DNA from 3 places in the Glutamicibacter sp. AOP5-A2-18 genome. Region 3 is predicted to be linked to each of the others. Evidence: riboswitches for the same ligand, from Rfam matches in the RefSeq annotation. Region 3 holds a riboswitch; each other region holds the start of a gene.
The links. A riboswitch is a leader RNA that binds a small molecule or an ion and turns the genes downstream of it on or off. The one in region 3 is predicted to bind thiamine pyrophosphate.
Positions count from the first base shown of each region.

Region 1: linked by a shared signal. The riboswitch ahead of ACT3RW_RS13200 (ECF transporter S component) and the one ahead of thiM (hydroxyethylthiazole kinase) in region 3 are both predicted to bind thiamine pyrophosphate.
Region 2: linked by a shared signal. The riboswitch ahead of thiC (phosphomethylpyrimidine synthase ThiC) and the one ahead of thiM (hydroxyethylthiazole kinase) in region 3 are both predicted to bind thiamine pyrophosphate.

Region 1 is NZ_JBQSVW010000001.1:2,748,302-2,754,939, forward strand. Features, by position in the region: gene cls (cardiolipin synthase) at 1-475, opposite strand, end outside; gene ACT3RW_RS13190 (aminodeoxychorismate lyase) at 668-1,543, shown strand; gene ACT3RW_RS13195 (ATP-binding cassette domain-containing protein) at 1,540-3,867, opposite strand; gene ACT3RW_RS13200 (ECF transporter S component) at 3,864-4,484, opposite strand; TPP riboswitch at 4,550-4,674, opposite strand; gene ACT3RW_RS13205 (DUF4235 domain-containing protein) at 4,749-5,000, shown strand; gene mnhG (monovalent cation/H(+) antiporter subunit G) at 5,089-5,490, opposite strand; gene ACT3RW_RS13215 (monovalent cation/H+ antiporter complex subunit F) at 5,490-5,756, opposite strand; gene ACT3RW_RS13220 (Na+/H+ antiporter subunit E) at 5,753-6,385, opposite strand; gene ACT3RW_RS13225 (Na+/H+ antiporter subunit D) at 6,399-6,638, opposite strand, start outside.
Region 2 is NZ_JBQSVW010000001.1:2,595,662-2,602,299, reverse strand. Features, by position in the region: gene thiC (phosphomethylpyrimidine synthase ThiC) at 1-1,100, opposite strand, end outside; TPP riboswitch at 1,096-1,205, opposite strand; tRNA gene ACT3RW_RS12510 (tRNA-Thr) at 1,381-1,452, opposite strand; gene ACT3RW_RS12505 (GlxA family transcriptional regulator) at 2,090-3,031, opposite strand; gene ACT3RW_RS12500 (putative quinol monooxygenase) at 3,140-3,451, shown strand; gene ACT3RW_RS12495 (ISL3-like element ISPfr2 family transposase) at 4,016-5,341, shown strand; tRNA gene ACT3RW_RS12490 (tRNA-Thr) at 5,605-5,676, shown strand; tRNA gene ACT3RW_RS12485 (tRNA-Met) at 5,724-5,797, shown strand; gene ACT3RW_RS12480 (GTP pyrophosphokinase) at 5,921-6,638, opposite strand, start outside.
Region 3 is NZ_JBQSVW010000001.1:45,104-51,741, forward strand. Features, by position in the region: gene ACT3RW_RS00225 (sugar porter family MFS transporter) at 1-329, opposite strand, end outside; gene ACT3RW_RS00230 (uracil-xanthine permease family protein) at 552-1,829, opposite strand; gene thiD (bifunctional hydroxymethylpyrimidine kinase/phosphomethylpyrimidine kinase) at 1,859-3,286, opposite strand; gene thiE (thiamine phosphate synthase) at 3,283-3,924, opposite strand; gene thiM (hydroxyethylthiazole kinase) at 3,917-4,711, opposite strand; TPP riboswitch at 4,701-4,795, opposite strand; gene ACT3RW_RS00250 (GntR family transcriptional regulator) at 4,833-5,198, opposite strand; gene ACT3RW_RS00255 (hypothetical protein) at 5,195-6,638, opposite strand, start outside.

The DNA of each region.
Region 1 (6,638 bases), 2.7 Mb from region 3:
GGACTGGGCCAACATATTCTTCGTCGTCGCCCATGATGTAGAACTGAATGTGGATGTAGCGTGTTGCTTTGTCGATTTCATGACGCATCGACTCCATCGAGTAACGGTAGTCAGAAATAACCTCAACACTGTTGCCACCTTCTAGGGGCATAGCACCTAAGTTACGGTTCAGGCTGACCGCAGATTCAACCCACTCTTCTTGGGAGTGAAATTCTTCAGGCAACTCCATGTGCTTGGTGGCGTCAATGATTTGCTCGTGGGCACGCTGCTGCTTTTCGAGTCGGCTACGCGAGAGCCGTGGATTAGCAAAAAGCCAGTAGGCCAAAAGTCCAACCACCGGAAGGAAGAAGATTCCCAAGAGCCAAGCCATCGCCGTGGTGGGGCGTCGGTTGCCCGGAACGATACCGATCATGAAGTAACGGACCACCAATTCGATGGCTACTAGGATACTCCACAGCACGCTACCGATCTGCATAAGTACTTCATTACTCGGTAACACTGCTGGTACACCCCTTCGTTACGCACGATGATCGTCGCGATTTCCGGCTCTGATCTGCGTAATACAGCTCAAATTCCTCCGCTTAGCTTATCTAAGATTCACTAAGAAGTCTGAACATCCGTGAGCTCAAAGGTCACACATGGGCTATGGGTTCGATAATCTGTAGGTATGAGTTCTCTAGTATTCTTGGATCCGGCCTATCCGGCAGGCTACTTGGCCGATATTTCCGCACCACAACTTCCAGTCACCGTGCAGGGAGTCACCCGTGGAGACGGCATCTTCGAATCGATGCTCTACACCAACCAAGCGGTTCGCAAATTTGAAGCGCACCTTGCTCGTCTGGCCAGCTCGGCTGAACTATCAGACCTGATCATTCCCGATGCACGCACCTGGTATGCCGCAGTTGATACGGCCGTGGCTGACTTTGACGCCACCGGCGGCGCAGAGGAAGCTGTGGTCAAACTGATCGCAGCTCGTGGTGAGCATGATGAAGATCCAGCAATCTGTTGGGTGACTGTCACTCCTGCCCCGGCCCTAGGCAAAGAGCAGCGCGAATCAGGAGTCGACGTACTCTTGCTTGATCGTGGCTACGATTCCAAGCTTGCCGAACGTGCACCATGGTTGATGATGGGCGCGAAGACCCTGTCCTACTCGATCAACATGGCAGCCCTACGTTATGCACGCAAGCACGGCGCCCATGATGTCATTTTCACTTCAGCCGACGGTATCGTGCTGGAAGCTCCCACCTCAACGGTGTTGGTTGCCCAGCGCGATGGTGAGACCAAACGTCTGCTGACCCCCATGCTAGAAACGGGTATCCTGCCGGGCACCACACAGAGTGCAATCTTTGATGCGGCTGCTCAAGACGGCTGGGAACTGGGTTACGGCCCGTTGCGTCCAGAAGATCTCTACCAGGCCGATGGTGTCTGGTTGGTTTCCTCGATCCGTCTGCTCACTCCGGTGCGCACCTTGGATGCCAAGCCATTGCGTCTAGACGCTGAGCTCCACGAAGAACTCAGCGCCCTCAGCGACGCAATTCGCTAACTCCACACAAGGTTGTAGGTGCCGGCCCACAGGGCCGCACCTACAGCTGCAGCACCCAGGACGATGCCCGCGATAAGTACCGCGGCGTCGGTCCGGGTGAAGGTGGCCGTGCGGATCCAGGTCCGTTTGGCCGTACCAAAGCCTTTAGCTTCCATGGTGGTTGCCAAACGACCGGCACGGCGAATGGCCTGAACCAGCAAGGCCAGGCTCTGACCAAGTTTCGCGCCAATCCGCGCAGCGAGGGTGCCGAAGTTTCCGACACCACGAGCCCGACGGGCCAAGGTCAACGTAGTAAATTCCTCAATCATCAGTCCCAGCAATCGCATTCCGGCTAATGCGCCGAGCACAAAACGATGCGGGACCTTAAGCTGTTGAGACAGTGCCCCGCCCAGATCACTCGGGTTGGTGGTGGCCAACAACAAGATGCATGGAATCGCCAAGGCGAAGGCCCGCAGCCCGGTGGCAATACCGCCCTGCAGCGAACCCTCGGTAATACTGAACAGTCCAAGCTGCGCATAGACTGCGCCACTATCTTGGCCAACCAGTGCAATACCCCACGCAGCAAAAAGCCCTGCCAGTAGCAGCGGCCACGCCCGTTTGAGGAACTTCAGCGGACTGAGACCGGCCAGTGGGAACAACACAACGCTGGCAACAATGATCACCAAAGCCGAGACTGCATCCAATGTACTGATCAAAGGCAACGTTGCGGCAGCCACGGCGCCCAGCTTGGCTAACGGGTTGATCTTAGCTAGCCAGCTATCGCCCACCGGAGCATCCAGTACCGGTCCCTTAGGCTTGGCCACGTCGCCGCTTGGCAGTGCAGCTAGATGAATCTGCTCAGCCTGCAAGACGCTGGCCAAATGTTCATCGTGAGTCACCGCAATGATCGCGGTGTCCTGTTCCAACTGAGCAACCAGCAGCTGCGCTAATTCACGCCACGTATTGGCATCCTGTCCGAAGGTTGGTTCGTCAAGGATCAATACGTCTGGAGAAGCGGCTAACACGGTGCCTACGGATAGCCGACGTTTCTCTCCTCCGGAGAGCGTGAATGGGTTTGCGTCAGCAAGATGTTCCAGACCCAAGCGCACCAGCAGTGACTGCACTAACTGCTCAACTTGTTCCGGCTCGTATTTCAGTTCTCGCCCGCCACTGGCTTTGGCTCTTAACGGAGCAAAAGCTAGTTCTTCACGGACGGTTTGCGCCACAAATTGGTGCTCAGGTTCTTGGAACACTGAACCGATCCGACCAATCAGCGCACCAGCTTTCCAGCTAAACGGTGAGCTGCCAAGACCATTGGCTAGCTGCTCGCTTGCATCAAGCTGTCCTGCGACAGGAGCGAGCAAGCCACCAACGGTGAGTGCCAAGGTGGATTTACCTGCACCGTTTTCACCACGGATGACCGTTGCGGTGCCTGCGCGGACTTGTAGGTTAACCGGGCGGGTGCGCGGTGCTTGCTCAGCTCGGGCGCACACCAAGTCTTTGGCCTCCAGCAAGGTTCCTCCCGGCTGGAGTGTCACTTGTTGGATTTGTGGCAGGTAGCCGGGAACCCACAGACCGGCCGAAGCGAGTTCAGCGCGAAGCTGCTGATCCTCCATGAGCTGTTGCGGGCTCAGATCATGGGCTACTCCGCCACCTGGCTCAAGGACGATGATGCGGTCCATGTGCTGGGCCCAGACTTCCAACCGGTGTTCAACTACCAGCACGGTGGCCCCGCTGAGCTGTGCCGCATTAAGCACGGCATCGCGCAAGGGACCGATCCCCTCTGGGTCCACGTTGGCGGTCGGCTCATCAAGGAGCATCAATCCTGGCTGCATGGCCAAGATACCGGCCAGAGCCAGTCGCTGTTTCTGTCCTCCGGATAGTTCTTGGGTCCGGTGGTCAAAGGAGAGCATGCCTAGACCTACAGCGTCCAATACTTCTGGGATGCGCTCACGGATCACCTCGGGAGCTACAGCAAGATTCTCGGCCCCGAAGGCGACATCATCAGCTACCCGGCTCTGCACCACTTGGGTCTCCGGGTCTTGCTGCATCAGCCCAACCGGGCGTTGGCGAGCAAAGGCATCAGCCCCGTCAATGAGTAGCTCGCCACGCATTTGCTGCGACTCGTCGACTTCCAACAACCCCGCCAGAGCATGTAGCAAGGTCGACTTTCCCGCACCGGAAGGACCAACAAGAAGTACTTTCTGGCCGGCCTGAATATTAAGGTCTAAACCGGAAACCGCGGGAGTTGTTCTTTCGGCATGCTGCCAGCTAAAACCACGCGCAGAAATCTCGGCGCCCCGCCGAGTTTGAGCGTCAGCGCCACGGTTAGCCAGCGAACTCATTTGGCGTCCAGTTTCCCGGACTCGAGGTGAGCACGGCGGCTAGCCAGTGCGCTCAGTGCACCGGTCTTAGCCAATCCACGGGTGGCCAGCCAAGACAGCAGACCAGCGATGATCAGTCCAGAGACGCCGGTGATCAGCACGTGCAAGATCTTTAGTGATGAGGTGTATTCCACGTAGTACGCCAGGATGTAGGCTTCGGAAATACCGGCGAAGATGCCGGTGAAAAAACCTGCAATGAGCGCAACGCTCAGGTTCCACTTACGGTAGCGGAAGATGGCAAAGACCAATTCAGCACCAAGGCCCTGGACCAGCCCGGAAACGATGACGCTCAGACCGTAGTGAGATCCCAGCAATGCCTCGATAATGGCTGCCAGTAATTCGCAGAACACTGCTGCACCTGGTTTGCGGATGATCAGGGCACCGAGTACCGCTGGGAAGAGCCATACGCCAGTCAGCAGTGCAGCGGCAGGTGGGAAGGCAACAAAAGCTAGCGAGAACAGCGGCATGCCTGCGCTCCAAGCCCAGAAGATCACTCCTGAGGCTACGGCGATTACTGAGGCTACGACGATGTCGACAACGCGCCAGCTGGTTCGCTGTTTTGCGACTACTTGGTTCATGGGTGGTCCTCCTATATTTAGGAGGGGAGATGTACGGACTGATGGCATAGTGCTACACCCGTCCGCATCCGAGATGCTCGACTTCCTTCGCCGGTACTAGCCGGAGCAGGTTCGAGGGTCTGCGATCTATCGCACTCTCAGCGTCTTGGCGACTTCTTTTTTGAAGTCTGACGCTCCCCTGTCGGAAAAATTACTGCTCCCCCACCTTACCGCAGGTATGCTGGGCAGAGGAAAGATAAGTTACGACGTTGAAGCGAGGGCAATATGAACACAGTACAGAAACTTGCCACCACCGGAATTTCGATTGGCGCCGGTTTGCTCGGCAGCAAGCTAGTTGATCAGCTGTGGAAGGGCGTCACCGGAAATAAGGCTCCCCGCAAGGGTAGCGAAGAAGCTGCAGAGGCTTCATTCCGTCAGGCGCTCGGATTCGCGATCTTCTCATCGATTGTCGCAGCGACCATCCAGGTCTTGGCAGACCGTGGCACCAACAAGGTTGTCGCACGGTTCAGCAAGTAGCTAATGCTCAAGGAACGGCCCACCAATGGTGGGCCGTTCCTTTTTGTTTTGTTCAGTTTTACACTGCTCAGTTTTTCACTGCTCAGTTTTACTTTGAGTCCTTCGACTCTTCGCTAGAGACTTCAACAGACGCGGTGGCCGGTGCGTCAGATACCGTGTCCACTACTTGCCTCAGTTCATCGGCGTAGAGAGATTGTTTGGCAGCGTGCTTGGTTCGGTAACCAGCGCGCCCAATCATATGTGCGGATACGGGAGCGGTCAGTAGCTGCATCCCCCAAGCCAGGAACAATACTGGAACCACACTCCAGCTACGCAAGTGAATTGCTAGCGCGGTGAAGATCAGCAGAAAGCCAAGTACTTGCGGTTTGGTGGCGGCGTGCATCCGAGTGAGCATGTCGGGGAATGAAAGCAGACCGATACCGGCAATCAGCGACATGAGGCAGCCGGTGATCAGCAGGACGGCGACAAGAATATCGAGGAACAATTCCATTAGGCGTTCCTCTGATCCGAGACGTACCGCGACACCGTAACCGAGCCAATGAAGCCCAAGGTGCACGCAACAACGACAAACAACAGGTAGTCGGTGTGGCGGTTGAAGACCATTTCCAAGCACAACGCCACGGAAATGATCAGCAGCATCACGTCCAAGGCTAAGACTCGGTCAAGAATCGAGGGGCCCTTGGCAACGCGGATCAAGCACGCAACGGTGGCTAGACCCAGCATGATGCCGCAAATCCACATCACGATTGTCATCATTTTTTGCCTCCTACTCGACCAAGAATTGGACCGCATTCGTGCTTGATTGCTTCAAATTCATCGTGGCTACCCATCGCCATGATCACTCGACGTTCAATGTCGCGCACCGCTTCGCGGGCCCGTTCCATGTCGGATCTCGATTCGATGTTGATGTAGTGCAAGTACAGCGTTGATGAGCGCCGGTCAACGTCGATAACAAATGATCCAGGAATCAGCGTCAGTACATGTCCCACCGCGGTGACAATCAAATCCGAGTCGGTACGCAACTCCACGGCGATCACTCCACTGCGGGTTTTCTTTCCCCGGAAGATCGCCAGTCGTGCCACTTGGAAACTTGCCACAAATACTTGACCGATGAACCAGATAAACAGTTCAAAGCAGTACCAGACGTTCACACGGCCCGAAAGGACCACCGGCGGCAGCGGGAAGAGCGTGACAATTATCAGCGCAACGATGACACCGAAGATCAGATTCGCCGGCGAGAAGTCTTGCCAGAGGGCTGCCCAGACAAAGATCAGCAACGCCAGCAGCGGCCATTCCTGTTTGAGTGTTGCCCGGTGACGGACGCCAGAAGTATCAAGCGCATCATGGATACGCTGATCTCTGTGCTTCAGGTTTTTAGTCGACATCGTCCCCCCCTAATCACAATGGCAAGATCGCACTGATATATGGTTCGCGAGCAATGAGCTCAGCTGCGACCCGTTCACAGAACTCGAAGATTGGTCCAGCAAATACGGTCAACGCAATGCCGGCTACAACGAGTGACGCGGTGGAATAGCGCATTCCCCACGGCAAAGAATCGGCTTCAAGCTCCTTGGCCAGTTTCAGACCCAATGCCGGATTTTGCGCTCCACCAGCAGCAGTCTCAATAGCTACTGAGGC
Region 2 (6,638 bases), 2.6 Mb from region 3:
TCGTACCTCCAGGCCCGCTTGGTCAGCTCAGCTAGGGTATCTAGCTCAGCGAACTGCGCGGCGTCATTGGCATCAGCAATGGAGCCGGGACGAAGCCCGTCACCCAGTGAGAAAGCAACGTCGTACTGTGCGAAGATTTCGCAGAGCTCATCAAAGTGCGTGTACAAGAAATTCTCTTCGTGATGTGCCAAGCACCAGCCGGCCATGATGGACCCACCGCGCGAGACAATGCCGGTAACCCGGTTGGCAGTCAAAGGAACATAACGCAAGAGCACGCCAGCGTGAATGGTCATATAGTCCACGCCCTGCTCACACTGTTCAATGACGGTATCGCGGAAGATCTCCCAGGTCAGTGCGTTGGCTTCGCCATTGACCTTTTCCAAGGCTTGGTAGATGGGCACCGTTCCGATGGGCACCGGTGAATTGCGGATGATCCACTCACGAGTGGTGTGGATGTCATCACCGGTGGATAGATCCATGACGGTGTCTGCACCCCATTTGGCGGCCCACTGCAGCTTGGATACTTCTTCAGCAATCGAGCTGGTCACCGCAGAGTTGCCGATATTTGCATTGATTTTCACCAAGAAGGCTTTGCCGATAATCATCGGTTCAGATTCCGGGTGATTGATATTGGACGGAATGATTGCTCGCCCGGCCGCCAGCTCGCTGCGGACCAGTTCTACATCGCACTCTTCGCGAACCGCCACATATCGCATTTCAGGGGTGATCACCCCAGCTCGTGCGTAGTGCATTTGGGTTACTGTGGCCCCCTGAACTGCACGTAGTGGTGGCGCCGTGCGTCCGGCCCATTCATCGCTGGCAGTTCCTCGGCGGACCGCTGAGCGCCCGTCATCGTGCAGATTGCGTTCGCGGCCTTCATAGACCGCAACGTCTGCTCGTTCCATGATCCACGGTTCCCGAAAAGGATTCAGTCCCTGAGTTGGTTCGCTACCTGGACCACTGGTGCGATACACCCGTAGCGGTTCATTTGGCTGGCCGTTGGGGGAGTCCGCAAGTTGAATTTGCGTGACGGGAACTGAGATCCCTTCCGATTCGCGGAACGCGAGAGAGTGGGCAGGATGTTGTTCAAATTGTTCCATTGAGAAACTCACTTCCTTCGCCGGCATTACCCGGACAGGTTCAACGGTCGCGGACGGCGATAGCCCGATCTCAGCCCTTGCCATGGGGCTCCCGTGTGGTCGGAGACGACACTAGCATGAAAAAATCGGCGCACAAGAATGGGCGCCAAAATTTGACGCTAGGTCTGAGCGTTGGAAGTGGAAGATGGGGGCGAAGCGAAGTGGCAGCGGGGCCCAAGAAAATAAGTCCAGATAGACGAAAAGAGAGACAGTCTGAATGCAGATTGTCTCTCTTATTTCGAGCCCCCTGCCGGAATCGATCCGGCGACCTCGTTCTTACCAAGAACGCGCTCTACCACTGAGCTAAGGGGGCAACGAGTAAATACTCTACACAGGTTTTTGGCGATTTCAAAATCCGTAACGAGTTTGTAGCTGACGTCACAAGACCCCTACTCAAGTAGGAAAAACGCGCCAGGGGATCGGTTGCTCGATGGTGTTCTGAACGCGGGTAGTCTGCGCCGCGAAAAATGGCAGACCTCGCACATGTTGATATTTGCCTCTTTTGACTGCGAAGCATCAAGATGTACGGATGTTTTGTTGTTGGAAAAGTGATTTTCACTGACTCAAGCGGCAGGAAAGTGGCTCTTCCCAGATGAGGGTGTAGGTCGGCCGGGCGCGTCGGTCCGCAGATAGACGTCGAGGTCTCCCGACGATGGAGGTTCCTACGCCATCCATCCGAAAGACCTCGACGTGTCCGACGCTACCCCGCCGGCCGGCTTCGGCCGCCCTGACCTGACCGCCTTCGCGTCTCATCCCAATCGACCCTGATCGGGTCTGCTGATCCTCTCGACGAGAACGCAGCGACATCATAGCCACCCAACCCCGACCGTCCGGGAAGCCGGGGCACGTCGCATGGCCTGTGCTGCGGGCGTGTCGAGTGGGGCGTCCAGAGGCGACGCAGGAGCGTCGACGCGACGTGCTGAGAGGTGGTTCTAAGGCATGGCGATAGGTCAGGAACGGCGTCGCTCCCTGCGCAGGAGGGAGCGCAGAGTCTCGGCGTTCGCGTAGCCGACCCGTAGCGCGATCTCGGCGGAGGTGAGGTCCGTGGTTGCTGAGAGGTGCCGAGCTCGTTCGATGCGAAGCCGTTGGACGAAGCCGAGCGGAGTGAGGTTGAGCGCCGCACGGACTCGTCGTTCGAGGGTGCGCCGGCTGGTGCCGAGCGACTGCGCGACGAAGGCGACGTTGAACGGTTCGTCCAGGCGGGCGCGCACGAAGCGTTCGAACTCGACGACGATCGGGTCCTCGTGCCGGAGATGTTCGTAGGCGACGAAGGCAGCCTGCGACGGACGCTCGTCGATGATGAGGAGCTTGGCGACATGTTGGGCCAGGTCGGGGCTGATCGATCGCACGAGTGAGAGCGCGAGGTCGATGTGGGCGAAGGCGGCGCCGGCGGTGACGAGGTTCCCGTCGACCACGACCATGGTGTCGAGATCGAGGGCGACGGTCGGATAGCGCTTCAGGAACTCCGGCCCCAGGAACCAGCTGGTCGTCGCCCGCCGATGATGCATCCGTCCGGTCTCGGCGACGGCGAACACGCCGGTGCACGCCGCGGCGATCCGGGTGGTCGCCTCGTCGAGGCGCCCGAGCGAGGCGATGACCGAACGAGCATCTCGGCTCTGGAGGGCGTCGTTGGTAGCGGCGGCCGTAAGGGTTCCAAGCGCAGGGACGACGACCACGTCGAACTCTCCGGACTCCGACAGCGGGTGGTCCACCGACAGGGTCATCGATGCCGTCGTGGTCACTCGCCGTTTCGGTCCGAGGATGGCGAGTTCGATCGGGTCGATCCGCGGGTCGACATCGCCGCGGGCTCCGTCGGCCACCCGCACGATGTCGATGATCGACGCGATAGCCGAACCGAAGCAGCCGTCGATCGCGATCAGTCCAATACGCATGACGTAAACAATAGCAATACTGCCGTATACGCCACTTCTCACATGCCCTTTTTCGTCATAGACTGAACTCGCTTCACCAAGAAACCTCGACACCTAGGAGAACCCCTCATGTCCACACCCGCATCACTTCCGTATGCCTTCGTCGCCAAGATCGTCGCGGCCGATGGACAGCACGACGCGCTCGCCGATCTGCTCACCGGCGCTGTCGCGCTCGCCAACGAAGAAGTAGGAACGATTGTCTGGTTCGCGGTCAGGACCCACGCCGACACCTTCTGGATCTTCGATGCATTCCCCGACGAGGCCGCTCGCGACGCCCACGCCAACGGCGCCATCGTCGCAGCCCTGATGGCCAACCAGCACCTCCTCGGCGCAGCACCCGAGATCCTGGCGGCCGACGTCCTCGCGTCCAAGCTCCCGTAGTCCGCCAACGCACGAGACCATCGCGCCCCGCCGAGCCGTCGCCAGGTCGCGAGCGCTCAGCCTGCGAGGGGTCCGTCGCAGAGGAGAGCGACGTCGGTGTCGGGCAGAGCCGTGAGGCCAGCGCATCGCGCGACCACCAGAACCGAACAGCCCCTGCCCTGCGTTTCCGCAGGTCAGGGGCTGTTCGCCGGAGCCGCCTGTCGGAATCGAACCGACGACCGAATCACGTCGGCTTTGCGTCTATCACTTGATGCGCCCACTGGGCGAACGAGCCGCTGACCTGCGCAAACGCCGAGCGTGGGGGACGCCGCCATCCGGTGGTGACCGACGACGACCGACCAGTACCGACCGTTTCACCGGAGCTTGCGGCGGCGTCGAAGCCGAGTAAGCTCCATTCCTTTAGCTCACCGCGCCCTCCTCCTCGCAGGTCCCGTCGTCGTCGAAGACGTTTCAGGGGTCTTCTCAGATGACGGTGTAGGTCGGCCGGGCGCGTCGGTCCGCAGATAGACGTCGAGGTCTCCCGACGACGGAGGTTCCTACGCCATCCATCCGAAAGACCTCGACGTGTCCGACGCTACCCCGCCGGCCGGCTTCGGCAGCCCTGACCTGACCGCCTTCGCTCGACTCGACGGCCTCGGTCTGAGCGTGACCGGACAACGACTTGAACCGGATCGTGCGGTCCTCGCGTGCCGCGTGGTGGAACCAGATCAGTGGTGCCGACGGTGCGGCAGCGAAGGCGCTGCTCGTGACACCGTGATCCGGCGGTTGGCCCACGAGCCGCTGGGCTGGCGACCGACCGTGCTGGAAGTTGTAGTGCGCCGCTACCGCTGTGCCGACTGCGGACACGTGTGGCGCCAAGACACCAGCGCCGCGGCGGAGCCACGCGCGAAGCTCTCGCGCACCGGGCTGCGGTGGGCGCTGGAAGGGATCGTGGTCGCACACCTCACCGTCGCCCGTGTCGCCGAGGGACTCGGGGTCGCGTGGGACACCGCCAACAACGCGGTCCTGGCTGAAGGCAAGCGGCTGCTGATCAACGACCCCACGGGGTTTGAGGGAGTGAAGGTCATTGGCGTCGATGAGCACGTCTGGCGCCACACCAGGCGTGGCGACAAGTACGTCACCGTGATCATCGACCTCACCCCGGTCCGCGATGGCGCCGGCCCAGCAAGGCTGCTGGACATGGTCGAGGGCCGGTCGAAGGCGGCGTTCAAGACCTGGCTCGCCGACCGCGACGACGCCTTCCGTGACGCGGTCGAGGTGGTCGCGATGGACGGCTTCACCGGGTTCAAGACCGCCGCTGCAGAGGAGATCCCGGACGCGGTCACGGTGATGGATCCCTTCCACGTCGTGCGCCTGGCCGGTGACGCCCTCGACAGGTGCCGGCGCCGGGTCCAACTCGCGATCCACGGGCACCGTGGGTTCAGGGACGACCCGCTCTACAAGTCGCGGCGCACGCTGCACACCGGCGCGGACCTGCTCACCGACAAGCAGAGCGACAGGCTACGCGCGCTGTTCGTTGATGACGCTCACGTCGAGGTCGAGGCGACCTGGGGTGTCTACCAGCGCATGATCGCCGCCTATCGCCACGAGGACCGGCAACGTGGCCGCGAGCTCATGGAGAAGCTGATCACCGACCTCAGCGCCGGCGTCCCCAAGGTGCTCACCGAGCTCACCACCCTGGGCCGGACCCTGAAGAAGCGAGCCGCTGACGTGCTCGCCTACTTCGAACGACCCGGCACCAGCAACGGGCCGACCGAGGCGCTCAACGGACGGCTCGAACACCTGCGCGGCTCCGCACTCGGGTTCCGCAACCTGACCAACTACATCGCCCGAAGCCTGCTCGAGACCGGCGGCTTCAGACCCCAACTCCTACACCCCCGCTTGGGATGAGCCAGGAAAGTGGCACCGCTTGGTCGTTAGAAAAGGAACTCGTGCAGCGCTTTCCGAAGGCTGGAAATTACCAAATTGACCACTACTAATGCTCCAGTGAGCATCGTCACCTATGCGCTTTTGTGCCAACCTTCGTTCCATGTCAGCACTACGTCTTCTAGAAACATGCGTTGACTTGGGGTAACGCGACGCGGTCCGAAATTCATTGGAGGCGAATGACGATTTTTCTTTGTGCCCAAAGCCGTGTAGAGTATTTACTCGTTGCCCCCTTAGCTCAGTGGTAGAGCGCGTTCTTGGTAAGAACGAGGTCGCCGGATCGATTCCGGCAGGGGGCTCTGAGTGAGAAGTAGTCTTGGCTTCTACTGGATTGCTTCTCACTTGTGGCGGCGTAGCTCAGCTGGTTAGAGCGCACGACTCATAATCGTGAGGTCCCGGGATCGAGTCCCGGCGCCGCTACAGATTTAGCCCCGAAATCCTGTTGGATTTCGGGGCTTTCTCGTCCCCGGAATTTCTGAAAAATGAAATGCCTCCGAGCACATCAAATTTGCCGTCGGAGGCATTTCATCGTTTAGGGTGGGGCTACTCTGACTCGCTCTGGTCCTTGCTCGTCGAGGCTTCCTTGGCGAGCATTAACAGACCTTGGATTACGTCTGAATCCACTTCTTGGCCCACGGATTTTTCGTCGTTGGCGTCATGGCCATGTACCTCTGTGTGCAGTCGCTGCATCTGCATATCAAGCTTCGTGGCAACAGCCGCGGCGTCGGCGAGTTCTGTAGCTAAATGCGCCGGTACTTCACCATCGTATTTGTAGAAAATCTTGTGCTCCAGGCTGGCCCAGAAATCCTGGGCGATCGTTCGGATCTGCAGCTCGACGACGACATTGACCGGCCCGTCGGAAAGGAAGACGGGGATTTCAACGATGGCGTGCACGCTCTTGTATCCGCTGGGCTTTGGGTTCTTTATATAGTCCTTGATCTGGATGACGCGGATGTCATTTTGCGCCGTCAAGGTATTGAGTACCTTGTAGATGTCTTTCACGAAGCTGCAAGTGATTCGGACGCCGGCAATGTCGCTGATGTTTTCGCGGATTGCCGTGAGTGAAGGATGGATATTCCTCTGGCTCACTTTGCGCATGATGCTCTCAGGTGTTTTCACCCGGGAGGTGATGTGCTCAATGGGGTTGTACTTGTGCAGGTAGAGGAACTCTTCACGAAGAATTGAGACCTTGGTGAGTACCTCGTCGACGGCAAATTGGTATTCCATCATGAAACGCTGGAACTGAAGCCGGAATGCCTGG
Region 3 (6,638 bases):
CATACGATGAGGTCAGCTGCGCTGAAGCAGAGGCCACAGCCGATGGCTGAAATGATTAAAAGGACGGAAGCAAAGACCATGGTGCGAACGCGGCCTACACGTTCGGAGACCACACCTGCAATCCATGCGCCTAGAGCTGCGCCGAGTAAGGCGCAGGAAACAGTGAAACCGATGGTTACCGCGTTGAGCCCGAATTCGTGCTCGACAGCGTCCACGGTGCCGTTAACGATTGATGAGTCATATCCAAAAACGAACCCACCTAATGCCGCCCCAAGGGCGATGAAGATGAGTCGCGCGGAGAGTTTTCCGTCTGATGTTGTCGCAGTCACAATGAGCCATGCTATCTGATTTAGACGGGGTCAAAATCCGTAATTTTCAGTTTTTGATGGGATAACCATCACATTTTGGAAGGAGTCCTTACATGTGCCACTCAGAATTGACCTCCCCTACTCACCTCTCGTGCCTAACCAGTAGGGAGATTGCAAAGAAAAGCCGGCCGGTGTCACGAGCAAACTCGCAACACCGGCCGGCTGAAAAATATTTTTAAACTCTCAGGATTCCTTCGAAGTGTCAGCGAGGTCATTGCCACGCAGCTTCGCCACCGTGCGCATCAAGTGGAAGACCACCAAGGTAGCGATGGAACCCAAGGCGATACCACCAAGCTGGAACTGTCCAAAGGCAATATCACTGGTCACAGCAATAGCGATGATCAGTCCGGTGCCAGCAGTCATCAGGTTGATCGGATTACCAAAATCAACCTTCGCCTCGATCCAAAGGCGCGCGCCAACAATACCGATCATGCCGTACAACACGATGCCCAAGCCGCCGATAACTCCGACCGGAATGGTGCCCACTAGTGCGCCAAACTTCGGCAGGAAGGCCAACGCCATGGCCACAATGGCCGCTACCCAGTAGGCGGCAGTGGAGTACACGCGAGATGCAGCCATTACGCCGATGTTCTCGGCATAGGTGGTGGTGGCAGAACCGCCACCGAGTCCGGCAACAACGCTGGCCGCACCATCAGCCATCAGTGCGCGACCGTTGAACTTCGAGAGATCTCGTCCGGTCATCACACCCACGGTGCGTACGTGCCCGATGTTCTCGGCAATCAGCACAAAAACAGCCGGCAGGAACATCAATGCGGTATCAAGATGGAAAGTTGGGGTCGTGAACTGTGGCAGACCAACCCAGCTCGCCTCACCCACGGCACTGAAATCAACCTGGCCCTGGACCAATGCCAACAGGTAGCCAAGAACCAAACCAACCAGAATCGACAGGCGTCCAAGTAGACCCTTGAAGGCCACGGTAGCCAGTACCGTGAAAATCACCGTCAAGAATGTAGTCAGCGGGAAATCGGTCATCGGTGCCAAGGTAGCGCTGGCGAGGTTCAAGCCAATCAGCGCAACGATGGTGCCCATAACTACCGGTGGCATCAAAGCGTGGATCCACCCGGTACCAGTAGCCTGCACAATCAGGCCCACCACAAAGAGCAACGCGCCAGTCATGACGATGCCGCCAAGGGCACCAGCCATGCTGTGCGACTGGGTGGTGGAAATGACCGGAGCGATCATCGCGAAGGATGAGCCAAGGTAGCTAGGTACCTTGTTCTTGGTCATCAGCAAGAAGATGATGGTGGCCAAGCCGGTAAACAGCAAGGTAGTGGTGACCGGGAAGCCGGTGAGGGTTGGCACCAGAATGCTGGAGCCAAACATCGCCAGGATGTGCTGGGCACCAATGGAAATGGTTTGTGGCCAGTGCAACCGTTCTTCCGGGGCGACAACTTCGCCCGGGTTGATGGTCTTTCCGTTGCCGTGAATGCTCCAGCTCATACAATCCTCCAGATCGTGGCCCGCGCGTTTCAGACCGTAGAAAATTCTACTCGGTTCTGTCGTGCTTGATCGAAGAAGGCCAACTCATGTTCTGAAGATCGCACAAATGCCACCCTCATCCGCTCACGCAGAGCACCATCAGACTGCTTCCACGCCATGCGCACCATGTTGATGGCCTGCTCGGTAGCTAGGTCGAATTCTTCTGATGCGTAGGTGCTCAACCACTTTTCAAAGGGGTGTTGATCGTGATTGGCTGCGGCTAGGCGCTTGCCAATGTCTTGATATAGCCAGTAGCAGGGGAGGATTGCGGCAATCAGTTCCCCGTAGCTTTGTTTGGACGCCGCCAGGTGGTTCACATAGTTCAGCGTGATCGCACTGGGGTTCGCGGTACCTTCAGCGAGGTAACTGCGATGCAGCTGCAATTCACCTTCCAAGATTGCACTGGCTGAGCTAGCCCAGAAGCGTTGCGCTTCGAGATCTGGGGCCAAGGCACTGGCCTCGGCCAATACCTGAGCGTAACGCTGAAGGTAGAAGGCATCTTGGGACAGGTAGTACTCAAAGTCTGCTGAGGCCAATGTGCCATCGGATAACTGGGTGATGAATTCCAGCCCATCGATAGACCCGCGTAGTCCATCAATTTGCTGCCACCACTCTTGCATGGGATCTGCTTCGCTGAAGAAGTCCACAAAGTGATTCACCGGGCCATGCCCGCTACCCACAGTGAGTTGGTCGGCTGCGCCGATAGCGCGCACCAGATAGGCCTTGGACTTCTCAAGAGCCTGTATCCAGTCACCGTCTGTGGCGTAGATAGTGGCCAAGGCGCTGGAGAGGGTGCAGCCGGTGCCGTGGGTGTTTTTGGTCTGGTGTCTTGGACTGCTGAACTCGGCCAGCACTCCAGTGGAACTAACTAGCGCATCAGGGCAGAGGTCTCCAGCCAGGTGCCCGCCCTTGGCCAAAACCAGAACGTCGTGCTTGGCGGCCAGTCGCTGTGCCTGCTCTAGGACTTGTGGCCATTGTGTGGCAGCAGCCTCGCGTAGCAAGCTTGCGAGCTCGAGCAGGTTAGGGGTGATGACGCAGGCGCGGTCCAGCAGTGAATCGAGTGCCGACTCATCTTCTAGTAATCGGTCTCCGCTCGTGGCTACCATCACCGGATCTAGAACGACCGGCGCATCTACGGTATCCAGCCAACTACTGACCGCGCGGATTACTTCAGCATTGGCCAGCATGCCAATCTTGATGGCGTCAATCTGTATATCAGCGCTAACGGATTCCAACTGGGCTAGGACAAAGTCACCATCAATGGCTTGTACTGCGCTGACCCCTTGGGTGTTCTGCGCGGTTAATGCCGTAATCACGCACATGCCATAACCACCGTTAGCGGCAATGGCTTTTAGATCCGCCTGGATACCGGCACCACCGGAAGGATCAGAGCCGGCGATAGAGAGAATATTTTTCACTGTGCCACCGTCCAAGCTGAAACGAGCTGCTCGCTGGCCGTTTGCGGATCCTCGGCATTACAGATGGCACGAACCACCGCTAGGCCCGACCCTCCGCCAGCGCGAATCGCAGCTGCGTCCTGAGCGGTAATGGCGCCGATGGCTACACACGGTAGTTCGGTCAAGGATGCTGCACGGATAAAACCGTCAAGACCCAACGGGGTTGGGTGATCCTTTTTGGTAGGAGTGGCACGCACTGCACCAACACCCAGATAGTCGATGACCTCCGCGTCGAGATTCGCCTGGGCCAGTTGTTCATCGGTGGAAGCGCTCAAACCGATGATGCCTTCGCCGATAATCTCACGGGCAAGTCGCACCGGAATGTCTTTTTGCCCGATATGGATACCGTTGACCGCAGCTCCGGCCGCGCGAGCAGCTAAGAAGACGTCAATCCGGTCATTGATCAATAGTTTGGCTTTGCCCTTGGTTAGTTGGGCTGCAGCGCAGGACAGTTCGAAGAATTCGCGGGCAGACTCATCCTTGGCCCGCAGCTGAATCCATTCGATGCCGCCGGCTACTGCTCCTTGGATGACTTCCAGGGTGGTGCGTGGAGTGCAGCTGGCGGTGTTGGCTACTAGGTAGGCGCCGATATTATCCATGGTTCAGTTCCTCGTACTTCAAAGTCTGTAATTCTTCAGGTTCCGTGGCGGCTAGCGCATCAAGGAACGCCACCGCAAAGCTTCCCGGTCCGGTGCTTGCGGCCAGTGCCTTTTCGGCGGCCAGACCGTAAAAACCGTGGGCGGCGATGGATGCTTCAAAGGGGTCCTCGTGCACCGCGAGCATTCCAGCGTTAAAGGCACCTAGTGCGCATCCGCCACCGGTGATTCTGGTCAGCCCGATACCGTTAGTGTGTACCAGTACAGTACGGGTAGCGTCGATGATCGCATCGGCTTCGCCGGAGATAGCAACAACGCAGCCGTGTTCTTGCGCCAGTTCGCGTCCTGCATCGAGGGCAGCCTGCACGGTATCTGCCGCATCAACACCACGGCCACTGGCATCCTTGCCCGCCAAGGCGAGGATTTCCGAAGCGTTTCCACGGATCAAGGTGGGATGTTCTTGAACTATGCGTCGGGCGAAGTCGGTGCGTACCGACAGGGCGCCGACAGCCACAGGATCCAATATCCACGGGGTGCCTGCTGCGCTCGCCGAGAGCACCGCTTCCTCCATGGCCACCATTTGCTCGGTGCTTGGCGTGCCTAGATTCACCAGCACTGCAGAAGCCAAGGCAGCAAACCCGCCAGCTTCGCCAGGCAGATTAGTCATGGCTGGTGAAGCGCCGGAAGCCAGTAGGACATTGGCGGTGAAATTGGTGACGACGGTATTCGTCAGGCAAAAAACTAAAGGGGAGTGTTGCCGGTATTTTTGGGCAACGGTAGGCAGAGTCATGCGACATCCCTCCGCTAGCGTGAACTAGATCAGGTTCGACGGGTTTCATCTCAGTCGGCTTCTCCGACACCCCGTGTCACTGATCTAGAGCGTACGCAGTGGCAATGCCTAGAACAAATTCTTAACGTTCACGTCTCGCCACTAACGCTTTAAGTGTCGCCGCATCGACATGTTGCGCTGCTGCTAGCTTCCAAAGGTGGTCTACGGCCGCCACCAGATCTTCATGCTCTTCGATGGGGGTAGCGCGTTCATTAACTATCGTGCCGGCCCTGCGTCTTGAAGAAATGAGCCCTTCGGCTTCCAGCTCTTTGTAGGCACGAGCGACTGTTCCGGCAGCTACCCCAAGATCTGTGGCCAACGCCCTGACCGTGGGTAGCTTGCTACCTGCCACTAATTCGCCGAGGTTAATCAGCGACGCGATCTGCGAACGGATCTGCTCATAAGGAGCGGTAGCCGCCTCAAGATCTACCGTGATCTGGGTGCTCATGCGCGCACGCTCGTGGTCAGGCGCGCCTTCGGGCGATTGACCACTAGTAAGGCTGGGATGCAGAAGAGCCCAATGCCTATGGCTAGCACCGCTGGCTCATCGGAAGAGACCAAGCCCGGCAAGAGGAAATACGCACTGCAGAGCACTCGTAAGGCTCGGAACTCCAAGATTTGCCGATACCAGATTTCCTGTTCGTCCGTGAGGTCCCAGGGGACTGCGCAATGGCGGATCCACCAGAAGTAACCGGCCGCGGCTACCAACGTTCCCACGATTATTGCCGAGGTGACCCATGGCGAGAGTAGCTGTTGTGCCCCTGGGCTCAGTGTTTGTGGGGCGTAAAGCAAGATGCTCCCGCTGACGATGAACAGCGCTGCAATCGTGTACACCCAAACCGGAAGATTTTGGCTCTTCGGTTCAGAAAGTGCCCCCAGCTTTGCTCGTGAATGTGCATAGAGCGCGAAGCCGGCAGAGATTACTAGGTACAGGACTACCGCCGCCGCTGACCATGGCAGCGCAAAGGAAGCGCCAACAGCACGGGCCCCGGCTTCACCGAATGGCTCTGGCGTTTGGTCAACGAGTTCACTGGCCGCAAGCCAGATAATCAACGCGGCGATAATCAAGAACGTATTCGCAAAATAGGAAACGGATAGCGTGTGGCTGCGCATCCGGGCGAAGGCGGTGCTACGCAGGCTATTGGCCTCCGGTGCGGCATGCTTTGGAGCCCAGACGAATAGCACGAAGCCCAAAGCCAAGACGGCAAACATGGACACCTTGTTCCACCCGGAACTCAGAACCGGATCGGCGTAGGTGATTGCGGCACCGATGATGTTGGTCAGCAGCCAACCACAATTTCGTAGCAACCGGTTGAGCCAAATTGAGCGTAGTTCTTGGTTTTGGGTTGCGGAGATCCCGGCTAAGGGCCTGCGTTTGAGGATGATTGCACTGATCACGGCAGTGGCCAGTAAAACCGCGAAAATACACAGCGCAAACAGTGGAGCTACTTCAGCGCCTGAAATCCACCCGGATGTGCTGTCCCATGTAGGCGCAACTGCGTCTTCGAAGTCAGCCGCTGAGGATTCAGTACTTTTGCCTTCAGGGATGTGGCCGGCGACCCGGGATATCGGCCACAACATGCAACATGCAAAGATTGCCAGTGAGCCAACTAGGGCACCTAGCTTACGTGGAAAGGGCGTGGTCAACGTGCGTGGTTCCAAAGATGCGACGCGAACTGAGCGCAGTTCTCCAGGCCAAGTAAACAACCCGATGACGTAGACCAAAGTCAGCCAACCGGCGGCACCCAGTGCAATGATGACGCGCGTTGTCGGTGACTCTGATGGTGCTTGAATGGACCAAACCCGAGATAGGTCGCCAGAAGTCGAGGCAAAAAACGCAATCAGGGCACACCAGAATGAATGTGATTGAGCCCTGAGTAACGCTGAG